2 linked regions of the Indioceanicola profundi genome follow. The protein of the gene in region 1 interacts with the protein of each later gene in a pairwise test. Links are inferred from orthologs where the notes say so. Each region holds a gene or a part of one and is shown on either strand. Other genes may lie near its edges. The genes, in order: pheT and secD.

Region 1 (14,400 bases):
GGCGCCGACCAGTCGGACCAGTCCTACAGCGAACGGCAGATCTACCACGCCGCGCTTGAGCGTCTTGCCCGCGAGCTGGCGGTGGTGGAGAAGATCGACGAGGCCAAGGCGACCGAGCGGCTGGAAGCCGTTCTCAGCAAGGCGGCTTAAACCACCGCTTAACGCCTTTGGGTCTATACGTTAAGGAGGGGCGACCTTTGCAGGTCGCCCCTTTTTTTGCGCGTCGGCGGCGCATACACTCGCGCCCGGTTTCCCGGGACCCAAGAGCGCCGACCGAATGGCAGAAACGCAGAAATTCGTCCAGTTGGGCCGTCCTCGCCGCATCTGGGCGGTCGCCTCCATCCATGGCGAGGTGAACCGGCTGGCCGCGCTCCATGACGATATCGGCGGACGCTTCCTTCCGGGCGACCGGCTGGTCTATCTCGGCAACATGATCGGCCGCGGCCCGTCCGTGGCCGAAACCATTGACGAGCTTCTGGCCTTCCGCCGCGCCATCCTGGCCATGCGGGGCGTGATCGACACCGACATCGTCTATCTGCGCGGCGGGCAGGAGGAGATGTGGCAGAAGCTGCTGCAACTCCAGTTCGCACCCAACCCGATGCAGGTGCTGCAATGGATGCTTGGCCAGGGCGTGGAATCCACGCTGATGGCCTATGGGGGCGATGTGCAGTTCGGGCTGGCCTGCGCCCGCGACGGGGCCGTCAGCCTGACCCGCTGGACCAACCAGCTCCGCGCCGCCCAGCGCGCAGCGCCAGGACACGACGCCTTCTATACCAGCCTGCGCCGCGCAGCCTTCACCGGCGCAGGGGAACCGGCCTCCGGCCTGCTGTTCGTCAATGCCGGCGTTGATACAAGCCGGCCTCTGGGGCACCAGGGCGATAGCTTCTGGTGGGGCGGCATGGGCTTCAACCGCATCACGGAGCCGTTCGGGGAGTTCGTCCGCATCGTCCGCGGCTACGACCCTGCCCATGGCGGCCCCGTAGTGACGCCGCACGCGGTCACTCTGGACGGCGGCTGCGGCTTCGGCGGCAAGCTGATCTGCGGCTGCCTGGCGCCGACCGGCGACATCCTGGAACTTGCGGAAGTCTGAGGGGCGGCTCCGCCTCCCCTTCCCGTCCGGTCCATCCGCTTCGCCTTATCTGCGCATTGGAATTTTTCCAAACCCAGTGATCCGTTCCAGAACCCCCTTCGTATCAGTCGTGAAGAGGGGCGGATGAACGGCTGCATGGCCCACCGCCTGCCGAACAGGGGATGGGACATGGCGCACATCGACGATCCGGAAACCCAGAAGGCCAACCTCACCTTCATCAGAGCATCGATGAAGGAGCCTCTGCTGTCCCGGGACCACGAGTTCGAGCTGGCCAAACGCTGGCGCGACGGGGGAGATGAGGATGCGCTGCATGAGCTGGTGCGCAGCTATACCCGTCTGGTCGTCGCCACCGCGTCCCGCTTCCGCAATTACGGCCTGCCCATGGGCGACCTGGTGCAGGAGGGCAATGTGGGCCTGATGCAGGCGGCCGCCCGCTTCGAACCGCACCGGGAAATCCGTTTCTCCACCTATGCCGCCTGGTGGATACGCTCCGCCATGCAGGACTACATCCTGCGCAACTGGTCCATCGTGCGCACCGGCACCACCGCCGCGCAGAAGAGCCTGTTCTTCAATCTCCGTCGCCTTCGAGCCAAGATCGAGGAGAGCCCCTCGGCCACGAACCTGTCCACGGACGGGCGGCGGAAGATCGCCGAAGAGCTGAATGTGGATGAGAGCGAAGTGCTGAGCATGGAAATGCGCCTCGCCGCCGCCGACCAGTCGCTGAACACCCCCGTGGCGGAAGGCGGCGACGACCAGTGGCAGGATTTCATCGCCGACAACCGTCCCTCCCCCGAGGATGTGGTGATCGGCGCCCGCGACAGCCGCATGCGCTCCAAATGGCTTGCCGAGGCGCTCGGCGAACTGTCCCCGCGCGAGCGCACCATCATCGCCGAACGTCGCCTGCGCGACGACGGCGCGACATTGGAAGAGCTGGGCAAGGTGCTGGGCGTCAGTAAGGAGCGGGTGCGCCAGTTGGAGCAGCGCGCCCTGATGAAGCTCCGCGCCTCCATGATGCGACATGTCGGGCTGTCGTCCGACCTGCTGCTGGAGGCGTGAGGCCGGGCCGTCTCCCGAAAGTCATGCTCGGCGGCGGCCTCCGGTCATCGGCGGCAGCGTCGAACGTGACCGGAGCGCGGTCGGCATCGAGTAGGCGGCTTCGACCTCAGCCTTGCGCCATGGCCGGCGCATCCGCGGCGGCCCCTTCGGTCAGCAGCCGGTGGACCCCGACGGCGCCCGCGCGTCCGCGCAGTTGGAATCGGCCGAGCGCGCGGGTGGAACCAGCCTCCGCGCCGGCGGCCTGCACCGTATCCTCGCTGGTCAATGCGACACAGCAATCATCCCCGATCATCTCACTGCCCAGCACTTCCAGCCGGGCGGCCGTGTTCACCGTGTCTCCGACGATGGTGTAGTTGATTCGGCTGGCAGCGCCGATATTGCCCACCACGACGGGGCCGGAATGGATGCCCATGCGCAGGCACAGCTTCGGCCTGCCCGCGGCGTCCGCCTCGTCCGCCGCGGCACGGATCAGCCGGTCGATGGCGCGGGCGGCACGCAGGGCGCGGGCAGCATGATCGGCCTGATGCTCCGGCGCGCCCCAGAACGCCATCACCGCATCGCCGATGAACTTGTCCACCGTCCCGCCCTCCGCCTCGATGCAGCCGGCGATCAGGGTGAAATGGGCGTTCAGCCAGTCCGCCGTCTGCTGCGGCGACAGGGTTTCCGCCAAAGCGGAGAAGCCCTTGATGTCGGTGAACATCACGGTGACGTCCCGCTCCTCCGATATGACGCCCAGCGGGTTGGCCCCGCGGTCGATCAGGCGCAGCACCAGGGCCTTGGGCACATAGGTCTCGAACCAGCGCAGACCGCCCACCATGGTGTTGAAGGCATGCGCCGCATCCGACATTTCACGGAACCGGCTGTCCGGGAGAACCGGGACGGCATGGAAATCCAGCCCGCGCACCGCGGCGGCGGCGGCGGCCAGACGCTTGATCTGCCGCCCGATCCGCTTGCCGAGCCAGAGCGCCAACACCACGGATACCACAAGGATGAGAAGGCCGCCGCCGGCCAGCTTCATCAGGCGCTGATACTCGACCAGCACGTCGTCCTTCGGCAGGACGATGGACAGGGTCCAGGGATGCTCCCCGTAATCCGGAAGCGGCCGCAGAAGATAGATGTACTCAATCCCGTCCAGCTTGGATTCGCGGGTCGTCAGGTTGAGCAACGGCCGATCCGGATGGACACGCAGGTCGAGATGTATGCCGCGCGGCTTCTTCGCATATCCGGTCGCCTGCCCGTTCGGATCGGCCTGCTGCCAGATCGCCGCCAGGACCGGATCGCCCAGCTCCTCCAGCGAGGGCAGCGGCGGGCGTTCCTGCCGGTCGATATCCTCGAAGTCGAAGCGTCGATCCCGCAGGATCGGGTGGGCCAGCACATAGCTGTCGTTGAACAGGATTGCCGCCTCCAGCCCCGATTCCGTCTTTACGCGCGCCAGGAAGCGGGACAGGTCGGTAAAGCTGACGCCGGTGAGCAGCATGCCGAGAAAGCGCCCGTCCCGGCGCACCGGCATCTGGACGGTCAGGATGCTGGTGCCCAGCTCCTCCGACCAGATCGGGTCGATCCAGACCGCTCCGCCGATGGACCGGCCGAGTTGGAGCGTCTCCCGCGCCCAGAACACATTCTGCTCGGTCCGGGTCTCCACCTCCGTGCCGCCCTGCCGGCTGGCCGTGACGAAATTGCCGTCGGCGCTCAGGAAGCCCACCCCGGTGATCTGCGGAGCCGCGGCCAACGCCGTGCGGAGATGCCGGCCGAGCTGTCCCTGATCCTCCAGATCGACGTGCCCCTTGGCGATAACGTCGGCAAGGAATTCCACCTGCGCCTTGGCGGGGTCGAGCTGGGCGCGGACCCGCGTTTCCAGCCCATCCATCAGAAGCTGCGCTTTGTCCACCAGCAGCGTGGCGGTGTTCCAACTGGTCGTGGCCATCCCCAGCAGCAGCACACTGGCGACCGCTACCAGCATCAGCCCGCCGAAGCCCAGAGTCAGCACCGCCGCGATCGGCAGGCGGATGAGCTTGCGCTTTATCCGGCACGCCTGATCCGGGGCGGGGCTGAGGGGCGGAGGCTCCGGCTCGGCGGCAGCCGGCCGGGCAAGGCGGTTCCTGGCGGTCATGGTGCGGACGGTACGCCGCGCCGCGCCATGCCGCAACGGAGATCAATTCAGCCTTCGGTGACGATTTTAATCAACTGACCGGGTTGAAGCTGCTGGCCCGGCGGGATGTTGTTCAGCACCCGGAACCTCTCCTCCGCATATTCGCTGAACGGCATGCGGCGGATATAGTCCTCTGCCGTCTCGCCGGAGCGGACGGAAACCGTGCGCAGCCGGTAGGGCCTGAACTGCGACCGTTCCGACTGGCTCAGTGTCCGGAAGCTGTTCACCACCTGCTGGAAATCGCGGTCAAGGCTTGCCGTGGCCTGCGGGGCCGAGGCGAAGAGGAAACGGTAGAAGGTGGAATTGTCCCACTGGATGGCAACCAACCGCACATCCACCGCACCCTGGTTGGTATTGGCCCGCGTCAGCCCCGTAGCGGCGGGCCTGCCGTTGACGCTCAGGGACTGCACGCCGTTGAGCTGCGCCTGGCCAGCCCACTCCCCGGTCAGGAACTGGACCGGATCGCGCGTGCTCTGCGACCGCGCCACGTCGAAGATGATCTGTGCCTGTTGCTGCGGCCCGATGGCCGTCACCTGCTGGGTTCCGTTCAGCAGCCTGAAGCCCTCCGGCACTTCGAAACGGAAGCCCAGAGTGGGATGCACGAACATCCTGTCGCGCACGAAGCCGTGCTCCGGATTGTCGCCGTAAAGCAGGCCGTCGATCCGGCGCAGATACTCTTCCGAATTCACGATCCAGTCCTGGCCGGGATTCTGCGCCACGGCAGCGGACGCGCGCTCCACCCGTTCACCGGTGGGCGGGTGGGTCTGCAGATAGTTGAAGCTGTCAGCGGCCCCCGGCTGACCGGCCAGCAACGCCTCCAACTGTGCATGCCGGCCCATCGTGTCGAGGAATCGCGCCATCTCCATCGGGTCGTAGCCGGCGTTGGCCATATAGCGGATGCCGAGCTGGTCGGCTTCCAGCTCCTGCCCCCGCCCCCACCCGGCCAGCGCGTACTGCGCCCCTTGGGCGGCAAGCTGGCCCAGCTCGGCCCCGCCGAGGACGGACGCCAGGACAGCGCCGACCTGGGCCACGGTGCCACGGCTGTAGCGCTCGGCCGTGTGGCGCCCGGTTATATGCCCGATCTCATGGCCGATGACGCCGGCCAGTTGCGCCTCGCTGTTGGCCAGGGCCATCAGCCCGCGGGTGATGTAGACATAGCCGCCCGGCAGGGCGAAGGCATTGACCACATCCGAGTCCAGAACCGTGAAGGTGTATTTGACGTCCGACCGTTCGGTGTTGGCCGCCAGCCTTTGTCCCAGACGGTCCACATAGGCGCGGATCTCGGGGTCCTGGACCTCTCCGCCGAACTCCTCGAGGATCTGCGGGTGCTGCTCCGCCCCGACGGCGGCCTCCTGCGCCACGGGCATGAGGCCGGTGAACTGCCGTTCACCGGTGGCCGGGTTTACGGCGCAGCCGCCCAGCAGCAGCCCGGCCGCGGCCAGCGCTCCCAGGACACGCAGCCTCAAGGCGGTCCAGTGGCGCCCGGCGCCGACATCATGCGCTTCTATCTGTCCGGCAAGCTCCCGCGCGGCCGCAGCCGTCATCTCCCCATCCTTCTTTCTTCCCATTCTACCAGTTACGAGAAAACAGCCGCCCCCTAGCCGGGTTCCCGGATCGTCGGCGGCAACCAACCGGGCGTACGCGCGGGAACCCGGCACCCGTTGCGGTTCGCAATGCTTCCTGCAAACACCCCTATACGGCTTCGACAATATGCAATTGCATTCTGCCATACCCGCCAGCGGGAGTGGGAAAAGATGACCTGAATATCATCGCAAACTCCATATATTACAGCCGCTTACACGACCATCGCCCTATGCTGGGCACCTGGCCCGTTGGTTGCATTCTGGTTTGGCATGCAGGCGAGAACGCCTCGACCGAACCGATGGAGCCTTGAGATGATCCGCACCGTTGCCGCCGCCCTGATCGCCACCGCCGCCCTGACCGTCGCCGGCTCCGCCGCGGCCGCGACCAGCGGCACGATCAAGCTGAACGGCAAGGTGGACCTGGCCTGCTCGGTGTCGGTGCAGGATCTGAACCAGCAGCTGAACCTGGCCGGCGGCGACAGCAACAAGGCGGTTGGCAAGGTCACCGAGACCTGCAACTCCGGCAACGGCTACCGCATCAGCATCTCCTCCCAGAACGGCGGCAAGCTGCGCGGCGAGCGCGGCACCGAGATCGGCTACCAGGTGAACTACGACAACCAGGGCGGCACGCTGGGCAGCGCCATGAATGTCGACCGCGCCGGCGCCCGCTTCGGCCAGCAGTACGATCTCAAGGTCTCCGTCCAGGGCTCCGACCAGTACATCGCCGGCGCCTACGAGGACACCCTCACCGTCACCATCGCCGCTAAGTAAGGCGCGCCGACAGGCAGAGCATCGGTTCGTGAGGACGAAGGGCCGGCACCGGAAACGGGCGCCGGCCCTGATGCGTTTACAGGAGCGGAACCGCAGAAATCCACCGTGCCCCCGGCAGCCCTTCGGCCACACGATGGAACCGGCATGCCTTGAAAGATCAGCTTTATAGGGAAGTCTACATTGCCGTGACTCTGCCAGCGGCCCGGCCGCGTAGCCGCAGATCATCGCAAGGGGGCTGGCGCCCCGCCGACTTCCGGCAAGTTCGTCATTTTCGCAATTCGACTTGTTACCGGCCTCGCACGTCGACCCTGTCCAGGTTTGCGTTCGCAAATCCCGATTCTCGACAAAGCAGAAGGGGAAGACCGAGCTGACGTCAGCCGCGAACGATTGGCAGAAGGCTTGCTCCCGTGCGGGCATGCCATCTCACTTTGCGTCGCAGAAGTGAACTTCAGGGCCGTCCACGGGCGGCAGCTTGCCAGCGTGTCTGGATGCGAGCTGAATGGATGGATGCTCGGCCTGTGGGGCGCGGCCAACCCGGTTTCCGATAGGCTGGATCGTCCAGACGGGGCTGCCGACGAAGCGCGCTGCAAAGACCAAAAGCCGCCCGGCGGCGTCGCGGGGCGGCTATCGATCCTTTGCAACCGGCCAGCCCGTAACTTCGGGCTGGTTCACCGGACTGCCGGCAGGGCTTAGTAGCCCTCGCGCTCCAGGCGCTTGCGCAGCAGCTTGCGGGCGCGGCGAATCGCCTCCGCCTTTTCACGGGCGCGCTTCTCCGAGGGCTTCTCGTAGTTGCGGCGCAGCTTCATCTCACGGAAGATGCCCTCGCGCTGCATCTTCTTCTTCAGCGCGCGGAGGGCCTGATCGACGTTGTTGTCACGAACCAGAACTTGCACGGGTCGTCACCACTCCGATGGTTGCAAAGGTTGGACGGCGTTATGCCGACGCAGGGTTAACAACGAATAAAGGGCAGACGCCACCATGAGGTCGCGCTGCTGCCCGATCCAGTTGCCGGGTGGTATAACAGCAAGGGCGGCGGTTGTGAAGCGCCATGGGTGCGGAATCTTCAAGGATGTCCTGCAATGGGGCCATGCGCCGCCCGGCAAGACGTGAAATGATGAGGAAATACAAGCGGTCCGGGATGCCGGACCTGGGCTGAAAGCAGGGACACAAGGGAACGATGACCATCCTGAAGATCGCGCGAATGGGCCATCCGGTGCTGCGACGGCCGGCCCAACCGGTGGAATCCCCCATTCCGGCCGTGGTGCGGCAGCTTGCCCAGGATATGGTGGAAACCATGCTGGACGCGCCGGGCATCGGGCTGGCGGCCCCGCAGGTGCATATCGGCTGGCGCGTCGTCGCCTTCCGCGTTCCCGCGGACCGCAGCACCGGCCAGCCTGGCGATCCGGTGACGGAACCGCGGGTGCTGGTGAACCCGGAGCTGGAGCCCGTCGGGGACGAAATGGTGATGGGATGGGAAGGGTGCCTGTCCATTCCCGGCCTGCGCGGACTGGTGCCGCGTTATGCCCGGCTCCGGTATCGCGGCTATGGGCTGGACGGGCAGCCGGTGGAGGGGGAAGCCTCCGGCACGTTGGCTCGTGTGCTGCAGCATGAGGTCGACCATCTCGACGGCATCCTCTATCTGGACCGGATGCCGGACCTGACCAAGCTGACCTTCACCGAGGAAATGAAGTACTTCGCGGCGGATCTGGCCGGCAGCGTCCCCCCGCCGCCCCGCTGACCGGGGGAGCGCCGCGACAACCGGACAGGCCCTGCGGGAGCACTGGCCGTTCCCGCTTGGCGTTCCATCTGTTAAGGCATGTGGATGCGCCGCCCGTCGGCGCCGGACCGAAGCCAGACGAGAGCGAGCGATGGCGAGAAAAACCCCGACCGATCCCGTGCCCGGCGCGCCCACGACAGCTGGGCAGATGGCGCACAGCTCTTCGCCGGCCGAGGCCGATCCGGTGCGCCCAATTGGCGGGCAGAGCCCGATCGATCCCCTGACCACCGCCGAAGCGGTGGAAAAGCTGGGCGGCACCGAGTCGGCGGCCACGGCGGGTACAGGTGCGCCGCGCGGCGGCTACGCCCATACCGACGGCGACGCCATGGATGAGCTGACGGCCCGCCGCGACGCCATTCTGCTGGCAATGCTGCCCGACGTGGCGTTCGATGGCTGGACACGGGCCGCCATGCTGCGCGGGGCGGAGATGGCGGGCATGGAGCGGGAAGCGGCGCTGGCCAGCTTTCCCGGCGGCCCGGCGGAGGTGGTGGACCATTTCTCCAATTGGGCGGACCGGGAAATGCTGTCCCGGCTGGACCCGCAGGACCTGGCCGCCATGAAGGTGCGGGACCGTATCACGCTGGCCGTACGAACGCGGCTGGAGGTGCTGGCCCCCTACAAGGAGGCGGTGCGCCGGACCATTGCCCTGCTCGCCCTGCCGCAGAATGCCGGGATCGGCCCGCGCATATTGTACCGCACGGTGGATGCCATGTGGTTCGCCGCCGGCGACACCTCCACCGACTACAACTTCTATACCAAGCGCATGCTGCTGGCCGGGGTCCAGACCTCCACCCTGCTGTACTGGCTGGAGGACCGGTCGGTCGGCAATGCCGACAGCTGGGCCTTTCTGGACCGCCGCATCGCGGACGTCATGCGGGTCGGCAAGAATATTGCTCAGTTCCAGGGGCTGGGTGGCCTGCTGAACCACCTGCCCAACCCCTTCCGCTTCTCCCGCCATCTGCGGCGGACGATGCGGTAAAGGGGGGAGAGCTGGAACGGGGCGGCGGGCCTTACCCTGCCCGGACGCGGGCGACGAAGCCCTCCACCTCGCGGCGAAGCACGTCGGCCTCCCCGACCAGCTCATTGGCGGCGGCGAGCACGTCGCCGGCCATGGTGCCAGTCTCACCGGCGGCGCGGGTCACCTCGCCGATGGTGGCGCTGACTTCGTTTGTGCCGGCGGCAGCCTGGGCGACGCTGCCGGCGATCTCGCTGGTAGCAGCCCCCTGCTGCTCCACCGCGGCGGCGATGCTGGTGACGATATCGCTGATCCGGCCGATGGTGCCGCCCACACCCTGGATGGCGCCCGCCGCATTGCCGGCCGCCGCCTGCATCTCGGCGATCTGGCTGCCGATCTCCTCCGTCGCCTTGGCGGTCTGGGTCGCCAGGTTCTTGACCTCCGACGCCACCACGGCGAAGCCCTTCCCGGCCTCTCCCGCCCGCGCTGCCTCGATGGTGGCGTTCAGCGCCAGCAGGTTGGTCTGGCTGGCGATGCCGTTGATCAGCTTCACGACCTCGCCGATCCTGCTAGCGGCCTCCACCAGCCCGGTCACGGTGGCGTTCGACCGGTCCGCTTCCGCCACCGCCTCGTGCGCGATGCGGGAGCTTTCGGAAACGCGCCGGGCGATCTCCTGGATGGAGGCGGACAGCTCTTCCGCCGCGGACGCCACCGTGTTGACGTTCTGGGCGGCCTGTTCGGCACTGCTGGCCACCGCATTGGATTGACGGCTGGTCTGCTCCGCCACGCCGGTCAGCCCCTCCGCCGTCTGGCGCATGCGGCGGGCTGCACCGGCAACGGACCGGACCACCTCATCCATGGTGGCCTCGAACTCCCCGGCCAGGGCGGCCATGGCGGCGCGCTTCTCCGCCTCCGCCTTCTCCTCCAGCGCCGTCTGCTCGTGGCGGAGCGTCTCGGCCTCCCGCATGTTGCGCTGGAAAATGGCGACGGCACGGGCGGTATCGCCGATTTCATCCCGCCGCTCGCCGCCATCGATGCGGACGGACAGGTCGCCGCCGGCCAGCCGGCTCATGGTGGAGACGACGCGCGCCAGCGGGCGCGACACGCCCACCATGGTCAGCCACAGCGCCAGCGCCATGAACAGAACGGTGCCCGTGGCCCCGACGGCGAGCGTCACCCACCATGCCCGCTCGTTCCGCTCCATGGCTGCTTCTTCGCCGGCCGCCACCGCCTTGTCGACATCGCCGGTGATGATTACCAACCGGTCCAGCAGGTCGGTCAGCTTGATGTCGAACTCATCCACCAGGATGCGCGCACCCCGCTCCGTCTCTCCGGCCAGCAGCGCCTGACGGGCCTTCTCCGCCAGCTCCATCATCTGCCGGAAATCCTGCCGGGCCAGATCCAGGTCGGTCTTGCGGCCGGGGAACAGCCGCTCCACCCCGTCCAGATGGGCCAGCAGTTCATCTCTCTTCAGATCGATTTCATCCGCCATGCTTTCAATGATGAAGCTATCCGGCTCCGCCACCATCATGTAGGCGACGCGCCCGATATGGGCGGCGGTCTCATTGGCCAGCAGGACGTTTTTCACCGCCACCGTGTCGCGCCGCAACAGCCCTTGATAAACCTCCCCGACGCCGCGCATCTGAGACAGGGCATAGAGAGAGGTTCCAACCGTCAGCGCTCCCATGAGGATAAGCGGGACCAGCAGCTTTAGAACGATCGGTAGGTTCTGAAATGCCTTCACCAGCGCCTCCCTGGTCACGACCCGTCGGTCTGTGCAGATGGTACATTATTATACTTTAGTTTGGAGGGTATTGTTGATGATCCTTCCCTTCTTCGCAAGCGGGCCGGAAAAGGAAAACGCCGCGCAACCAAGGCGCGGCGTTTTCTTTGGAAGTAATTACTTCAGGTAGTCTGCTCGGTTCTTATCCGCGCAGGGTGGCACCTGTCGCTTTCGCCACGGCAGCTACGATCTTCCCTGCCACCGCCTCGATCTCCGCATCTGTCAGCGTCTTGTCCACCGGCTGGAGCGTGACCGAGATGGCGACCGACTTCTTGCCCGGCTCCACGCCCGCACCCTGATAGACATCGAACACGATGACGCCGGTGATCAACTGCTTGTCCGCCCCGCGGGCCGCCTTGACCAGCTTGTCGGCCTCCACCTGCTCATCCACCAGGAAGGCGAAGTCGCGGTCCAGCGGCTGGAAGGGGGAGAGGGCGAGCAGCGGCTTGGCTGTGCCGCCCTTCTTCTTCGGCGTCGGCACCGCGTCCAGCATCACCTCGAACGCCGCCATGGGGCCGCTGGCATCCATCGCCTCCAGCACCGCCGGATGCAGCTCGCCGAAGCGGGCCAGCACCGTGGGGCCGAGGCGCAGCACGCCGGAACGGCCGGGATGGTACCAGTCCGGCGCATCGCGGGTGACCTGCAGGTTCGCCGTGGGGGCTCCCGCCGCTTCCAGCGCCGCGATGGCGTCGGCCTTGACGTCGAAGGCGTCCACCGCGCGCTCCCCCTTGGCCCAGTTGCGCGGCACGGCCATGCCGGCGCGCAGGCCGGCGGCTACGGCATCCTGCCCTTTGTCGGTGGCATCGCGGAAAGCGGCCCCGACCTCGAACAGGCCGACATCCGGGAAGCCTTTGGCGGCGTTGCGACCGGCGGCCTGGATCAGGTTGGCCAGGATGCTGGGCCGCATCACCGCCATGTCGGCGCTGATCGGGTTCAGCAGCTTCAGGTCCGGCCCCACCTGCCCGAACAGCCCCGCTGTCTCCGCCGGGACGAAGGACCAGGTCACGCATTCCAGCAGGCCGCGGCCGGCCAGGGCGCGCTTCACCAAGCCGGTGCGGCGCTGCCCCGGATCGATGGCCGGGCGGGTGGTGGTCAGGTCGCGCGGCAGCGGGGTGGCCGGGATGGCGGCGAAGCCGTGGACCCGCAGCACCTCCTCCACCAGATCGGCCTCCCCATGCACGTCGGCGCGCCAGGACGGCACGGCGCAGGCCAGCCGGCCGTCATCGGTGCGGGAAACGCCGAAGCCGAGGGCGGTGAGGATGCGCACCTGCTCCGCTTCCGGCACGTCGACGCCGCCCAGATGGGCGACGCGGGCGGGGCGGAGATGCAATGTGCGCTGCCATGCGGGCTCGGCTCCGGCCACCACCGTTTCCGATGGTTCGCCGCCGCAGAGGTCCAGGATCATGCGCGTGGCCTGCTCCACCGCCGGCAGCACGCTGGCCGGGTCTACCCCACGCTCGAAGCGGTAGCGGGCGTCGGAGTTGATGGAAAGCTTGCGGCCGGCCTCGGCGATGCGCACCGGGTCGAACAATGCCGCCTCAAGCACCACGTCGGTGGTGCTCTCGGTCACGCCTGTGCTCTCCCCGCCCATGACGCCGCCCAGAGAGATGAGGCCGCTGCCGTCATAGATGCCGACCAGCCCGGCGGGCAGGGTGTAATCCTTCTCGTTCAGGGCCAGGAAGCTGTCGCCCTCGGCAGAGTCGCGCAGGACGATGCCGCCCTTCAGCTTGGCCGCGTCGAAGACGTGCAGCGGTCGGGCCTGGTCCTGGCTGAACCAGTTGGTGATGTCCACCAGGGCGGAGATCGGGCGCAGACCCACGGCGATCAGCTTGTCCTGCAGCCACTTAGGGCTGGGGCCGTTCTTCACGCCGCGGATGAGCCGCGCGGCGAATTGGGGGCAGCCCTCCGTCTCCAGCCGCACCTCGACCGGGGCGGGGAAGCGACCGGGAACGGCGCTGCCATCCAGCGGCTTCAGCGTGCCGAGACCGGCGGCGGCCAGATCGCGGGCGATGCCGCGCACACCGGCGCAGTCGGCGCGGTCAGGGGTCAGCGCGATCTCGATCACCGGGTCGGCGATGCCGCGATATTCGGCGAAGCTGCCGCCCACCGGCGCATCCTCCGGCAGTTCGATGATGCCGGTATGCTCGTCCGACAGCTTCAGCTCCCGCTCAGAGCACATCATGCCCCGGCTCTCCACCCCGCGGATGGTGCCGATCTGGAGCACGTCGCCGCTTTCCGGAATCTTCGTGCCCGGGCTGGCGAAGACCACCTTGATGCCTTCCCTGGCGTTGGGCGCGCCACAGACCACCTGCACCGGCTCGCCCGCCCCGGTATCCACCATGCAGAGGCGGAGCTTGTCGGCATTGGGGTGCTTCTCGGCGCTCACCACCCGGGCGATGCGGAAGGCCGCCAGCTCGGCCGAGCGGTCCTCCACCCCCTCCACCTCGAGCCCGAGGTCGGTGAGCTTCTCCACGATCAGGTCCAGCGGCGCCTCGGTTTCGAGGTGCATCTTCAGCCAGGACAGGGTGAACTTCATGGGGAGATGATCCGTCAGCTAATCTTGAAGGCGTGTTCTGCGGCGCAGCCCGTCACCGGGTCAGCCCCTGGGCCAGGCTCGGCTGGTCCAGCGGGACGAAGCCGTAATGCTTCAGCCAGCGCAGGTCGGCCTCGAAGAAGGTGCGCAGGTCGGGGATGCCGTATTTCAGCATGGCGATGCGCTCGATCCCCATGCCGAAGGCGAAGCCCTGGTAGCGGCTGCTGTCGATGCCGCAATTCTCCAGCACGGCCGGATGGACCATGCCGGAACCCATGATCTCCAGCCAGTCGCCATAGGGCCCGAGCTTCAGCTCGCCCCCGCTGCGCTTGCAGCCGATATCCACCTCCGCCGACGGCTCGGTGAAGGGGAAGAAGCTGGGGCGGAAGCGGATCGGCAGATCGTCGATCTGGAAGAAGGCGCGGGCGAACTCCAGGATGCAGCCCTTGAGATGGCCCATATGGATGTCCTCTCCGATGACCAGCGCCTCCACCTGGTGGAACATGGGCGTGTGGGTCTGGTCGTAGTCGGAGCGGTAGGTGCGGCCGGGCGCTATGATGCGGATCGGCGGCTTCTGCTTCAGCATGGTGCGGATCTGCACCGGGCTGGTGTGGGTGCGCAGGACCCGCGCCTGCCCCTCGGGCGAGTTGGGCAGGTAGAAGGTGTCGTGCATCTGCCGCGCCGGATGGTTCTCCGGGATGTT
Region 2 (14,139 bases), 990 kb from region 1 along the record:
GACCCATGGCGGCATCTCCGTAACGCCGATCTATCTGGACCTGACCCATTATGCCGCGCTGGAGTCCCTGCGGGGAGCCTTCGCCCGATGAGCACGGCCGCGCGCAAGATTCGCCTGCTGATGCTGTTGCGCCGGAACGGCGTCACGGATGTGCAGGTTCTGCGCGCGATGGAACTGGTCCCGCGGGAGGCATTCGTGCCGGCTACTTTCCGGGATCAGGCTTATGAAGATACGGCGCTCCCCATCGGACACGGACAGACGATCAGTCAGCCGCTGGTAGTGGGGCTGATGACCCAGGCGCTGGAACTCAGCGATCGGATGAAGGTGCTGGAAGTGGGAACCGGGTCCGGCTATCAGGCGGCCGTACTTTCGAAGATCGTCCGCCGGGTCTACAGCGTGGAGAGGCATCGGCCGCTGTTCCTGGAAGCGGAGGAGAAGTTCAAGGAACTGCGCCTCCACAACATCACCGCGCGCCTAGGCGACGGGATGAAGGGCTGGCCGGAGGCCGCTCCCTTCGAGCGTATCCTGGTGACCGCCGGTGGTCTGGAGCCGCCGGCGGAACTGGTGGCGCAGCTTGCCATCGGCGGCATAATGGTCATTCCCCTGGGTCCCGACCGGCGGGAGCAGAAGGTCGTCCGCCTCCGCCGGACGGACGATGGATTGGAACGGGAGGAGCTTTGGCCCGTACGTTTCGTGCCGCTGCTGCCCGATGTGGCGTCGGACCCGGTCCCGCCGGTCGAGCAGGCGGGGTAGTGATGAGAAAACCTGCCTCTCTTTTCCGCCATGCCGTGGCCGGCGCACTGGTTCTATTCCTGGCGGCGTGCAGCACCGCGGCGCCGGTTGGGTCCAGGGCTTATCCCACCGCCGCGCCGCGCGCCATCTTCGTCTCCCGCGGGGAGACCGCCTACGACATCTCGCGGCGTTACAACGTGCCGCTTCGGGACCTGATCGAAGAGAACAGGCTGCAGCCGCCCTATACCCTCCGGCCCGGACAACGCCTGCTGCTGCCGGTGCCGCTCGAATACACGGTGCAGTCTGGGGATACCATCTATGGGCTGTCCCGGCGGTTCGAGCTGGACATGAACGAACTGGTCCGGATGAACGGGATTTCTCCGCCCTACATGATCCGGACGGGGCAGGTGCTTCGGCTTCCCGGCGGTCGCAGCGGCGATAGTCGTACCCTGGTGGCGGAGGCTCCGCAGGCCGCGCCGCGCGCTGTGGTCCAGTCCGCACCAGTGCAGAGCGCCCCCATTCAAAGCGCGCCAGTGCAAACCGCCCCGGTCCAGTCCGCGCCGGCCGCAACGCCGCCCACCGTGTCGCGTCCGGCATCGCGTGGGGTGGAAACGGCAGAGATTCCGCCGATGGCCGGGTCCAACGAACCCTCTCCACCCGCGGCGCAACCCCGTCCTACGCCGGAACCGCAAACAGCACCCCGGCAAACTCCTTCGCAACCGGTCCCGACCGCACCGACTACCCGGACGGTGGGTCCGAAGCCGGAACCCGAGCCGACTCCACCGCCAGCGCCGGCGGAGCAGCAGGCTGCAGTCGTTCCCGTCCCAGCGCCGCCGCCCGTCAGGTCCGCGGCACCGGAACAGGTGACGCCGCCGAAGCCGGCACCGCGCCAGGGCAAGCGCTTCCTCTGGCCGGTACAGGGACCGATACTCTCGGACTTCGGACCGAAGCCGGGCGGCCTGTACAATGATGGGATCAACATCGGCGCCGAGCAGGGCGCGCCGGTCCAGGCAGCGGAGAATGGGGTCGTGGTCTATGCCGGGAACGAGCTGAAGGGCTACGGCAACCTGATCCTGGTGCGGCACGCCGATGGCTGGCTGACTGCTTATGCGCATCTGGACAGGATGGAAGTGGATCGGGGGCAGGAGATCCGCCGGGGGCAGCGGATCGGCACCGTTGGCCGGACAGGCAATGTGCGCAGCCCGCAGCTCCATTTCGGCATCCGCCGTAACGAGAAAGCGATGGATCCCAAGGACCATCTGGAGCTGCCGGCCTCCTGATCGAGCCATAGGCGTCCGGGGCGGGAAGTGCCGCCCCGGACGCCTCGCCGGGTCAGCTCTTCAGCTTCGCCTTGCTGACCGCCATGACGATCTGCCCGGCAATCGCTGTGTTGCGTGCCCGCAGGCTGTCGGCCACAGCCTTGGCATCCGTCGCCACTGCCGATGCCGCTGCCCGGTCCACCGCCTGGAGCGGCCCAGCCACGCTGATGGCCATCAGTATGGTTTCAACTGAACGATTGGCATCGGCGCTCGCGGTCCGGCGGGCCAAACCAGCGGCGGCTTTGGCCACATGCATGGCCGCCGGTTGCGCATGGGTCGAAACCTCGGCAACCGTGGCGAGGGCTGCTTTCATCAGGTGCAGGCCCGCAGTCGCATCGCTGCGCCCGATTTCCGCGGCGGCACGGCTGGCGGCTTCGGCCATATGGCCGACGGCTCTCGGATTGCGCGTCTTCTGTGCGGCCACAGACTCCAGCGCGATCTGCCAACCATCGGCCTGATCTGCGATACGGGCGGCAGCGGCCTTGGCAATGGCCTCACCGGTCCGGGTGGTATCGCCTGCGCGCGCGGCGAGGACGATCTGATTGCGGTCTGCGGTGTTCATCCCGGCCGCGGCGGGCAGGGTGGTCGCAGCGCTCAGGAAAAGTGCAAGTACAAGGCTACGGGTCAGCATGTGGCGGTCTCATGATCTGGAACGCCGGCGTAGGGCTTCTAGCGGCCAGCAATCGCGCAGGACTACGTCCTGCCGGCGGATCGCGCCGGCGTCGATGTCTGTGATGTTGGAAATTTCCCGCGGGCTGGAGCGTGCCGGCCCGCCGGGATGGTCACGCCCTGCGTGACTGACCAGCCGGAGGCCCGGTTGTCCGGATTCCGCCACTTCCCTTTACGGCCGGTCTGGCCGTTCCGACCGGCGCGTGGAACCAATGGGGGTGTGGAGAAGGCCGATCCGCATCGGCTGTCGTTATCGCCGTGTCCGTGACCTGGATGGGATCAGGGCGTTTACGCGTCGGCCCGGCACGCTCGACCGCGACCTTGTTGTCGGGCAGAACCAGAGGATCGGTCCAGGAGCAGTCAGCTCCGGCTTGGAACGGCCCTACCGAATGCTGGACATCCTGTCCGCCGTGCTCCGACAGCACCGGGGCGTGCGCGCCCGGCATGGACAGGCCGATCCATAGCAGAACCGCCGCTAGAAACATCAGTAGCGGTGTTTCCCGGTCCAACCGGCCGTAGGTCGGGCGATGGCGATCACGAGTGCGCACACCCTTATCCTATAGAAGGCGTGTCCGCTTGGGAATGTGCTGCCTGATGCTAAAGCGCCTTCCCCAGCCGGCCGGCCAGATCCTGGACATACTGCCACGCCACGCGGCCGGACCGGTTGCCGCGTGTCACCGACCACTCCACTGCTTCCGCACGCAACTGCTCTGCCGGTATATCCAGCCCGAACGCGGCGGCATAGCCTTCCAGCATGGCGAAGAAGGTGTCCTGATCGCAGGCGTGGAAACCCAGCCATATGCCGAACCGGTCTGACAGGCTGACCTTTTCCTCCACCGCTTCGGAGGGGTTGATCGCGGTGGACCGCTCATTCTCAATCATGTCGCGGGGCATCAGGTGCCGCCGGTTCGACGTAGCGTAGAACACCACATTTGCAGGCCGACCTTCGATACCGCCGTCGAGCACGGCCTTGAGGGACTTGTAGTGGCTGTCGTCCGTGCTGAAGGAGAGGTCGTCGCAGAAAAGGATGAACCGGCGTGGGGAATCACGAAGGAAGGCCAGGAGGGTGGGCAGCGTCGGGATATCCTCCCGATGGATCTCCACCAGCGCCAGCGCGCCGGGCCGTTCCGCGTTGAGATGGGCGTGGACGGCCTTGACGATCGAACTCTTCCCCATGCCGCGCGCCCCCCAGAGCAGGGCGTTGTTGGCCGGCAGCCCGTCCGCGAAACGGCGGGTGTTCTCGAGCAGGATCGACTTCTGCCGGTCGATGCCCTGCAAGAGGTCCAGGGCCACATGGCTGACCTCCGGGACCGCACGCAGCCGGCCCGGCATCTCCCAAAGGAACGCATCGGCGGCGGAAAGATCGGGTGCGGCCGCGGGGGGAGGAGCGAGACGGTCCAGCGCAGCGGCGATGCGGGTCAGGACTGGAAGCAGGTCGGTCATTGCGTGCAGGGCTCTGGCGGAACGGTTCACGACCCTAGCACAGGCTGAGGCCTACTCAAGGCATCCGGCGGCGCGGGCCGGTTTCCATTGCAACGGCGGTGTGGGCTTGTATAGTCCCGCCGTCCGCGCGCGACCTCTTACAGGAGTCTTTGATGTTCATTTCCACGGCCTATGCCCAGGATGCGGCTGCCGGCGATCCGACCGGCGGATTGATCAGCCTGTTGCCGCTGGTCCTGATCTTCGTTGTCTTCTACTTCCTGCTGATCCGTCCGCAGCAGAAGAAGATGAAGGAGCACAAGGCGATGCTCGAGGCGCTGCGCCGCGGCGACCGCGTCGTGACCGGCGGCGGAATTGTCGGCACCGTGACCAAGGTTGGCCCCGAGGAAGAGGTACAGGTCGAGATCGCGGATGGCGTGCGCGTCCGCGTGGTCCGCGGCACCATCCAGGGCGTGCTTGCCAAGACCGAGCCGGCCAAGGCCAGCGACGCTCCGGACGTCGCGGTTAAGAAGTAATCCTCCCCAGCCGTTCCGCCGATAAGAAGCGCAGCCCCGCACCATGGTCTATTTCTCCAAATGGAAGGTCGTCCTCGTCCTGGCCGTCTGTATCCTCGGTCTGGTCTATGCGGCGCCCAACCTGCTGAACCGCGCCGATGTCGAGCGGTGGTCCGCAGAACTGCCGGGCTGGCTCCCGACGCGGACGGTCAATCTGGGGCTTGACCTCCAGGGCGGGTCGCACCTGCTTCTGGAGGTTCAGACCGACGTGGTCATTCAGGAGCGTATGAACGCGCTGCTGGATTCCGCCCGTGATGCGCTTCGCGAGGGACGGATCGGCTACACGGACCTGGAAGCCTCCGGCCCGCGCCTCAGCTTCAGCCTCCGCAATCCGGAGGATGAGGCCCGTGCCCGCGAGATCGCCGCCGGGCTCGAGCCCAACGATGCCCGTGTCCAGGTCGATGGCAGCAGGGTCATCCTCGAATTGACGGAGCAGGCCATCCAGGCCCGCGAAAGCGCGGCGGTGGAGCAGTCCATCGAAATCGTCCGCCGCCGCATCGATGAGACCGGTACCCGCGAGCCCAGCATCCAGCGCCAGGGCAATGACCGTATCCTGGTCCAGCTTCCCGGCATCGACGATCCGGAGCGGGTGAAGAACCTGCTGGGTCAGACAGCGAAGATGACCTTCCGTCTGGTGGATGACAGCGTCAGCGTCACCGATGCGCAGGCCGGCCGCATTCCCCCGGGCTCCGAACTTTTGCCCTCGCGGGACGGCGGGTTCGAGGTGGTGCGCAAGCGGGTCATGGTCAGCGGCGACACGCTGGTGGACAGCCAGCCCAGCTTCCAGGATGGGCAGCCGGTGGTGAGCTTCCGCTTTGACAGCCTGGGCGCCAAGCGCTTCGGGGAAGCGACGCTGCAGAATACCGGCCGCCGCTTCGCCATCGTGCTCGACAATGAGGTGATCAGCGCACCGCGGATCAATGAGCCGATCCTGGGCGGCAGCGGCATCATCTCCGGCAGTTTCACGGTGGAGTCCGCCAACGATCTCGCCCTACTCCTGCGCGCCGGCGCGCTGCCGGCCCCGCTCACGGTCCTGGAGGAACGGACTGTGGGACCGGGCCTGGGTGCGGACAGCATCGCCGCCGGCCAGACTGCTGCCATCGTCGGTCTGGTGCTGGTCATCATCTTCATGGCCCTGACCTACGGCCTGTTCGGGCTCTTCGCGGATCTGGCCCTGGTCTTCAACATCGCGCTGATCTTCGCCGCATTGTCGATCCTCCAGGCGACGCTGACTCTGCCCGGCATCGCGGGCATCGTGCTGACCATCGGCATGGCGGTGGACGCGAACGTTCTGATCTTCGAGCGCATCCGGGAGGAGATCCGGAACGGCCGCACGCCCATCGCTGCCATCGATGCCGGCTACAGCCGCGCCCTGACCACCATTATCGACAGCAATCTGACGACACTCATCGCCGCCCTGCTGTTGTTCATGTTCGGATCGGGACCGGTGAAGGGGTTTGCCGTGACGCTGTCCATCGGCATCCTGGCTTCCATGTTCACCGCCATCATGGTGACCCGCCTGATGGTCGTCGCCTGGTTGCGGCAGAAGAAGCCGAAGGTGGTTCCGATCTGAGCGGGCGCTGGCGGGCCGGACATCCGCCCCGCCAGCAGAACCCCGTAGGACGAGGAGCAAGCCCTTGGACGTGACCCCTATCATTCCCGCCGACCGGCAGGTCATCGACACCTATGCGCCCGGCCGGTTCCGGATCAGCAACGTGGTCCATGAGGGCTCCGTGATCGTGATGCCGGATCGCACCCTGTCCTGGTCCGTCGAGAACTTTGGGCAGTTCACCGTCGAAAGCCTGGAGCCGGTTCTGACAGCCGAGCCAAAGGTGGAGATCCTGCTGATCGGCACCGGCGAGCGGATGCAACTCCTGCACAGCAGCCTGCGTCGGCAGTTGAAGGAGGCCGGGATCGTCGCCGACGTGATGGACACCCGCGCCGCCTGCCGCACCTACAACGTTCTGCTGTCCGAGGCACGGCGGGTTGCGGCGGTGCTGATCCCGATCTAGGCGAAGGAGCTAGGCCATGGACATTTTCAGTCCTGAACTGGTTCTTCCTGGATTGATCGTCCTGGCCGGGCTCTGGTCCATCCTGTATGCGAACAGGGAGGCCAAAGCCGGCGAACGCCGAATGGAGGAGGGCGATGACCGCTATTTCGAGGAACAGCGGTTCTATCGGGCGTACCGGTCCAGCCGCGATCCGAAATGGATACGCAGGAAGGGCGCGGTCGTCGTCATTCTGGGGCTGGCCGTGGCGGTGCTCCACATTTTGAAGCCGACGTAATCGGGACGTCAGCTACTCAGGCAAAGCGCCGCGGCATGATGCCCGGACTGTATGGCGCCCTCAATCGTCGCGGGCAGGCCGGTGTCCGTCCAGTCTCCGGCCAGCAGCAGGTTGCCCCTTGGTGCGTTCGCCGCGGGCCGCAGCCTTTCCTGATCTGGCGTGGCAGCAAAGGTCGCACGCTTTTCCTTGATTATGCGGTGAGGCGGGCAGGGGCCAGCGATGCCGAGTGCCGATGCGACATCGCGCCAGATCAGTTCCGCCAGCTCCTCTGCCGGACGATCCATAAGGCGGTCGGCAGCGCTGACCGTGACCGAGACGACATCGCCACGGCTGAACAGCCATTCCGCCGTGCCGCCGACCAGCCCGACCAATGGCGCGCCATCGGGCAGGGTCGCTGGGGTGCCGAGCCGGAAATGGGCGTTGAGAATTCCGCAATGCCGCAGCGGCACCGGCAGGTCCGGAAGCAGCTCGGCGGCCCGTTGCGCCGGGATCGCCAACACCACGCGATCCGCTGGCCCCAGATCCAACATGCCCGTGGACAGCTGGAGGCCGTTTGGTTTTCCGGCTGCATCCCGACTGATGCCAAGAAGCCGGACACTCGTTGCAACCTCCGCCCTGCGGGCTGTCAGGAAGTTCAGTGCGGGAACCACCAGCGCGTCGGAGAGTCCATCGCGGGCCACGAAGGGCCGGCAGGCATCCGCTCCACGCAGCAGGGTGCGGCGGAACACCTCCCAGAGCAGGCGGGCGGAGGCCTCTTCGGGCGGGGTGTTGAGGATGGACACCGCCAGCGGGCTCCAGAGCCGGCGATAAAGCAGGCTCTCTTTGCCAAGCCGCTCCGCCACAGTCGCATTTGCAGATGCCGTTGCCAACCGCAGGAGACCGGCATAGGCGGTCAAGGGAACGCCGGGAACGCGCCGTGCCGGGTTCAGCAGCCAGAAAGGAAGCCGTCCTGGGCCAGGCGAGACGCACCAGCGCGTTCCATCAGTCAGGTCGATGAACGGCAACCGCGCCTGCGGGCCACCCACCAGACGGTCGCGGGCACCGATCCGGTCCAGATACCGGAACAGCTCGGGATTGCCGCCGAGCATCAGGTGATTGCCATTGTCTATGGTGCGGCCCAGAACCGGATCGTCATAGCTCCGGCAGCGTCCACCGGCCTGCCCCGCCGACTCGTACAAGCGAACCGGCAGGCCCGCTTCAGCGAGTGCGGTGGCGCAGGCGAGGCCGGCAAGACCGGCACCGACGACATGGACCCTCGGGCCCGGTGCAGGCTGGGACAAAGAGCGGCCTCACCCCTTGGGCGGGTAGCCGAGGGCGCAGCGGAGCGCCACGCCGACCTTGGCAGTGCGGGACAGCTTGGGCCGCAGGTCCAGGTCCACCCATCCGCGCGCAACCAGCGCCGACAGAACACGCCGATACAGCAGCATCATCGCCACGGCGGGCCACAGGGCGCGGTGGTCGGAGGCGGGCAGTGCTTCCCGTGCCGCCTGATAACGCTGCTCCGCCAGGGCTGCGACATGGGCACAGACCTGGGGCAGATTCGGGTGTTCGATCACCTGCTCCGGATCGCTACGGGCCACGTCCAGCGGTATGTCCGCGGCAATCAGCGCCTCTTCCGGCAGATAGAGGCGTCCGAGCTTCGCATCCTCCTTGAGGTCACGGAGGATATTGGTGAGTTGCAGCGCCTCGCCGAGGGCTATGGCGAAAGCATCCGCCCGTCCATCCGTCCGGCCCAGGACGCGGACGGTCAGTATGCCAACGGCACCGGCGACGCGGCGGCAATAGAGAGTCAGGGTCGCGCAGTCCGGCGCCCGGATGGGGCCATCCACATCCATGGACATGCCGTCGATCAGCGCCTCGAACTCTGCCCGCGGAAGATCATACCGCTCCAGGGCCGATGCGAGCTCGCCGATCAGTGCATCATCGCCGCCCCGGGGCGGGATGCCCTGATGCAGCCGGTCCAGCGTGCGGCGCCACTCATCGAGCGCGCTGCGCTTCATGTCCACCGCCCCAGGCTCATCCGCGATGTCGTCTACGGCCCGGCAGAAGCCGTAGATCGCGAACATGGCGCGCCGCTTGGATTGAGGCAGCAGACGCAGGGGCCAGTAGAACGTGCTGCCGCTGGTCCCGCTGGTACGGGAACGGCTTCGCCGCGGCCGGCTCGCCATGCCGTGGCCGACGCCCTTCAGCACGGACCATATCCGCCCGAACCCGCCGACCTCCACCCGTTCCCGAAGCGGATCGCGCCGCCGCAATTCACGGGACAGGGCTTTCGCAAGATGCAGGATCACCGCTGCCTCCATCCGCAGGCCGGGATCGCGGATCTGTCCAGGCAGGGTCGCGGCCCTAGCCAGCAGCGCATCCACATGGTCCAGCGTGCGGTCGATGACTGCCCGGACCGGAGGTGTCGCGAAAGGCTCCACCAACTGTTCCGGATTGCCGCCGGCATCGCCGAACCAGGCAGTGGGAAGATAGCAGCGCCCCAACTCGATCCAGTCGGAGCGGCAGTCCTGGACGTGGTTCAGGACCTGTAGGGCGGTGCACAAAGCGTCTGCCGCCGGCGCCGCAGCCGTGGCCTCCCCATGGAGATCCAGCAGATAGCGGCCAACCGGGTCGGCGGAATACCGGCAATAGAGCAGCAGGTCGCTCCAACTCCGGCAGCGGCTGCCCTGGGCATCCCGACGGAACGCCTGAAGCATCTGCCGTGCGTGCAGGGTAGAGATCGACGTTGCGGTCAGGCTGGCCTTCAGCTGGAGGGCGGGAGCGAGCCATGGCTGGGAGCCTATGCCGCTGACCAGGGCCCGTTCGAGCGCATCGAGTTGGGCGACTTTCATCTCCGGCTCCAGCTGCGGATCGTCGGCGATGTCGTCAGCCAAGCGGACGAAGGCGTAGAACGCCATGATGTGGGGGCGCAGCCGCTTCGGCACCAAACGCGAAGCGACGGGGAAATTCTCTTGACCAGCCGTCTTGCGGGCGCTCGGCTCCGACGGGTGGGAAGACAGTGGAGCGGTGCGGTAATCGGCCATTTGGGCCCTCGGCCACGGGCTTGGAGTGGTATTTTGCCAGATCGGTCAGTGACTATGAAGCTCGATCCGGCCACAACCAGGGCCGTTCTCCGGAAATATCGGGGTGGTCTATGCGAAAGGCGGGGCTGAATGGCCCCGCCTGCGCACTCGTCTGAATTAGCTCAGATGAGCTGACCGTTCTTGATGGCCTGAAGGCGCTCGTTCACGGCATTCCAGTTCACGGTGTTCCACCAGGCGGCCAGGTAGTCCGGGCGGCGGTTCTGGTACTTCAGGTAATAGGCGTGCTCCCACACGTCATTGCCCATCAGAACGGCCTTGCCATCGGACAGCGGGGTGTCCTGGTTCGGCTTCGCCACAAGCTCCAGCTTGCCGGACTGGTCGGCGGTCACGAAGACCCAGCCGGAACCGAACTGCTTCGTACCGGCCTCGTTGAACTTCGTCTTGAAGGTCTCGAAGTCGCCGAAGGCGCTGGTGATCGCCTCGGCCACCGCGCCGGTCGGAGCGCCGCCGCCGTTCGGACCCATGATGGTCCAGAACATGGCATGGTTGGCATGTCCGCCGCCGTTATTCCGCACAGCCGTCCGGATGCTCTCCGGCAACTCGCCCAGCTTCCGCATCAGCTCGGTGATGGACAGGCCGTGGAGCTGGCTGTGCTCGGACAGGGCGTTGTTCAGGTTGTTGATGTACGCCTGGTGGTGCTTGCCATGATGGGTGCTCATGGTCTGCGCATCGATGTGCGGCTCCAGCGCACTGGTGTCGTAGGGCAGTTCGGGCAGGGTGAAGGCCATTGTTGGCTCCTGTGGTTTCGTCTCTTCCCTCAGGCATCTCGCCCTGAGCGGGCCCGCCTGTGACGTGGCAGAGATACGACCCGCGTCCCCAGGGGTCAAGGCAGGGCAGGCATATCGGGGGAAATCCGTTAAAGCCTACCCTGAATGCGGCGGGTCGCCATATAAGCGGGAACAGCAGCCCTCCGCCGCGGGTTTCGCGGCGCGTGCCCTTCCTGTCTCCGGTAAACCCGGGCGTAACGGACATCATGAGCGACCCAGAGCTTTCCTACTGCGCACGGGAAGTCCGGCGCTTCGATAACGACCGGTTCCTGACGGCTCTCTTTGCGCCCGTGGACCGGCGCGAGGATCTGTTCGCGCTCTATGCCCTGAACCTGGAAGTGGCGAAGACACGGGAGGTGGTCAGCGAACCGACGCTCGGGCTGATCCGGCTGCAGTGGTGGCGGGATACGATGGACAAGGTCTTTGCCGGTACGCCCCCGAAGCACGAGGTGGCGGAGCCGCTGGCCCGTGCCGTCGCGCGGCATAGCCTGGATCGGGCCCTGTTCGATCGGCTGATCGATGCGCGGGAGGCGGATCTGGAGGATGAGCCGCCGGCGACGCTGGACTGCATGGCCAATTATGCCGAAGTCACCGCCGCGCCCCTGACCCAGCTTGCACTCCAGATTCTGGACGTGCGGGCCGAGGCTGCGATGCAGGCCGGGCGGCATGTGGGCATCGCCTGGGCGCTGACCGGGTTGCTGCGCGCCGTGCCGTTCCATGCGCAGGCGCATCGTACGCATCTGCCGATGGATTTGCTGCGCCGGCACGGTGTCAATCAGCAGAAGCTGTATGACCTGAAGCCGGAGCCGGGCGTACGTGAAGTGGTGCGCGCTGTGGCCGACAGGGCGAGGGTGCAGCTGGAAGAGGCGAGGCGGTTGCGCCGGGAGGTGCCGAAGCAGGCCACGCCGGCGCTGCTTCCAGCTGCCCTGGCGGACCTCTACCTCGGTGCGCTTTCCAGGTCCGACCACGACCCGCTGGCCCCGCGGGTGCAGATGGTTCACCCGTTCCGGCAGTTGAAGCTGGCCTGGGCGGGGATGACGGGCCGCTGGTAGCGGCCAGAGCTCCGCAATCCTCTGCTTCCATCCCGGTTGGAGCCGGGAACCAGCAGGGGCGGAACCAATGCACAGCATCGACATATCAGGTCAGGTCGCCATAGTGACCGGCGCCAGTTCCGGCATCGGGCAGGCCTGCGCCGTGGAACTGGCGCGGGCCGGGGCGCGGGTCGCCGTGAACCACCGCAACTCCGCGGAGGAGGCGGGGGAGACTCTTGAAATGATCCGGGACTGCGGCGGCGAGGGCACCGCCGTGCAGGGCGATGTCTCGGTCGAGGCGGACGTCGAGCGCATGTTCGCCAACGTGGTGGAACAGTACGGCACAGTGGACATCCTGGTCGCGAATGCAGGCATCCAGCAGGACGCATCGCTGACCGAAATGACGCTCGGCCAGTGGGAGAAGGTGATTGCGGTCAATCTGACCGGCCAGTTCCTCTGCGCGCGCGCCGCCATCCGTGAGTTCCTGCGCCGCGGCCCCCGGCCGGAGATTTCCCGATCGGTGGGGAAGATCATCTGCATGAGCTCGGTCCATCAGGTGATCCCTTGGGCAGGGCGGGTGAACTATGCCGCGTCCAAGGGCGGGATCGAGCTGATGATGCAGTCCATCGCTCAGGAATATGCGGAGAAGGGCGTGCGGGTGAATGCGGTCGCTCCTGGCGCGATCCGGACTGCAATCAATACCGAGGCCTGGAAGAATGAGGCGGCGCGGGATCGGCTCTTGAAACTGATCCCGCAAGGCCGCATCGGCGAGCCAGAGGATGTGGGACGGGCTGTGGCTTGGCTCGCATCCGACCTGTCGGATTACGTCAACGGAACCACCCTGTTCGTCGATGGCGGAATGACGCTCTATCCAGGTTTCAGGGGCAATGGATGAGCGGACGGAAGGTCCTGACAGCACGGTGCGGCATGTGTCGGGGCCTATCCATTCGGGTTGCACCGAATGTTCATGATCCTGCATGATCCTGGACGGCAGGCCAATCCCGACCCTGGATTCCCGGACATGAGCACTCCAGACCGGCCGCTCTATCGCATCACGCAGGAGCAGTTGGACCAGATCGTGAAGCGACACGAGATGTTCCGCAACGCCCGCATGGGCGGGGCGCGGGCGGTGCTGTCCTTCTTCGACCTGTCGGGGCTGGACCTGTCGGGCCGTGACCTTGCACATGCTGATTTCAGCGGCAGCGTGCTCCGCGGGGTCAATCTGGCCGGAGCGGTTCTGGACTGCGCCACGCTTTTCGCCTGCGATCTGCGGCAGACCAACCTGCAGAGCGCGTCCATGGTGAAGTCCGACCTGCGCGGGGCATGCCTGCGCGGGGCCGATCTGACCGGGGCCAATCTGGTGAATGCCGATCTGCGCGACGGCTCCATGGCCGCGAAGGAGCGGGACGGCAGCCTCAAGGTCCTTACGGTGGAAACCAACCCCTCCGACATGGAAGGGGCGAAGCTGTCCAACGCCAACCTGTCTCAGGCCAAGCTCTCCGGTGCCGTCGCCATGCATACCGACTTCACCGATGCGGTGATGCGCGGGACCAAGCTGGTGCGTGCCAATCTGCGCAACGCCACCCTGAACGGCGCCATCCTGGAAGGGGCGGACCTCTCCGGCGCGGATGTGCGCGGCGCGTCCCTGAAGGGAGCCGTGCTGACCGGGGCCACCATGACCCTGACGGAGACGGCAGGGGCGGACATGACCGGCACCCTGACCGACAAGCCCGCCGGCAAGCCGCTCACATCCCTGCCGCGCCCGTTCGAGGAGATGGTGCGGGAGCATGCGCTTTGGGTCGGCACGGCAGGCCAGCAGGGGGCGGCGCTGGATCTGTCCGGCATGGATGTGCGCGAGGCTGGGGCCTTGTCACACGCCTGCCTGACCCGCCTGGTCGCCCGTGGGGCGGTGTTCTACGGCGTCGATTTGTCTGGAGCCCAGATGCAGGTCGGGCAGCTTCAGGATGCCGATCTGCGCGGAGCGAATCTGGCCGGGGCGGATCTCCGCGGCGCCAACCTGAAGGGGGCGAAGCTCAACAACGCCAACCTTCGCGGGGCGAACCTGGACTATCTGCCCATCAGCGATACCCGCCAGATGTGCAGCGATCTCTCCGGCGCGCATCTGCGTTACGCCGACCTGTCGGGGGCCAAGCTGCGCCGCGCCAATCTGGCGGAATCCGACCTGTCCTTTGCCGATCTGAACGGGGCGGAGCTGAAGCAGGCCGACCTGTCCCGTGCGGTTCTCGCCGGGGCCA

What was found.
Region 2: the proteins of pheT (region 1) and secD interact in binary tests that used the Escherichia coli proteins (3 or more experiments, as listed by UniProt). The link is inferred for Indioceanicola profundi from one-to-one orthologs.

The regions. Positions count from the first base shown.
Region 1 is NZ_CP030126.1:259,175-273,574, reverse strand. Bases 11,004-14,091 are described here. They hold pheT (phenylalanine--tRNA ligase subunit beta), read right to left. Parts: upstream 13,701-14,091; coding sequence 11,307-13,700; downstream 11,004-11,306. Other genes in these bases: pheS (phenylalanine--tRNA ligase subunit alpha), read right to left, coding at 13,753-14,091; DOL89_RS01270 (methyl-accepting chemotaxis protein), read right to left, coding at 11,004-11,125. Also shown: DOL89_RS01315 (CarD family transcriptional regulator), read left to right, coding at 1-150; DOL89_RS01310 (metallophosphoesterase family protein), read left to right, coding at 278-1,090; DOL89_RS01305 (RNA polymerase factor sigma-32), read left to right, coding at 1,259-2,146; DOL89_RS01300 (adenylate/guanylate cyclase domain-containing protein), read right to left, coding at 2,253-4,256; DOL89_RS01295 (M48 family metalloprotease), read right to left, coding at 4,304-5,839; DOL89_RS01290 (spore coat protein U domain-containing protein), read left to right, coding at 6,191-6,649; rpsU (30S ribosomal protein S21), read right to left, coding at 7,339-7,542; def (peptide deformylase), read left to right, coding at 7,827-8,387; DOL89_RS01275 (COQ9 family protein), read left to right, coding at 8,518-9,405; more of DOL89_RS01270, read right to left, coding at 9,437-11,003; more of pheS, read right to left, coding at 14,092-14,400.
Region 2 is NZ_CP030126.1:1,247,770-1,261,908, forward strand. What follows is about bases 4,176-7,002. They hold secD (protein translocase subunit SecD), read left to right. Parts: upstream 4,176-4,718; coding sequence 4,719-6,287; downstream 6,288-7,002. Other genes in these bases: yajC (preprotein translocase subunit YajC), read left to right, coding at 4,316-4,675; DOL89_RS05945 (Mth938-like domain-containing protein), read left to right, coding at 6,358-6,726; DOL89_RS05950 (hypothetical protein), read left to right, coding at 6,743-7,000. Also shown: 5'/3'-nucleotidase SurE, read left to right, coding at 1-91; DOL89_RS05915 (protein-L-isoaspartate(D-aspartate) O-methyltransferase), read left to right, coding at 88-753; DOL89_RS05920 (peptidoglycan DD-metalloendopeptidase family protein), read left to right, coding at 756-2,012; DOL89_RS05925 (hypothetical protein), read right to left, coding at 2,065-2,682; DOL89_RS05930 (ATP-binding protein), read right to left, coding at 3,318-4,163; hydroxysqualene dehydroxylase HpnE, read right to left, coding at 7,009-8,280; presqualene diphosphate synthase HpnD, read right to left, coding at 8,290-10,026; DOL89_RS05965 (superoxide dismutase), read right to left, coding at 10,188-10,814; DOL89_RS05970 (phytoene/squalene synthase family protein), read left to right, coding at 11,060-11,905; DOL89_RS05975 (SDR family oxidoreductase), read left to right, coding at 11,973-12,779; DOL89_RS05980 (pentapeptide repeat-containing protein), read left to right, coding at 12,906-14,139. UniProt on the Escherichia coli protein: Part of the Sec protein translocase complex. Interacts with the SecYEG preprotein conducting channel. SecDF uses the proton motive force (PMF) to complete protein translocation after the ATP-dependent function of SecA.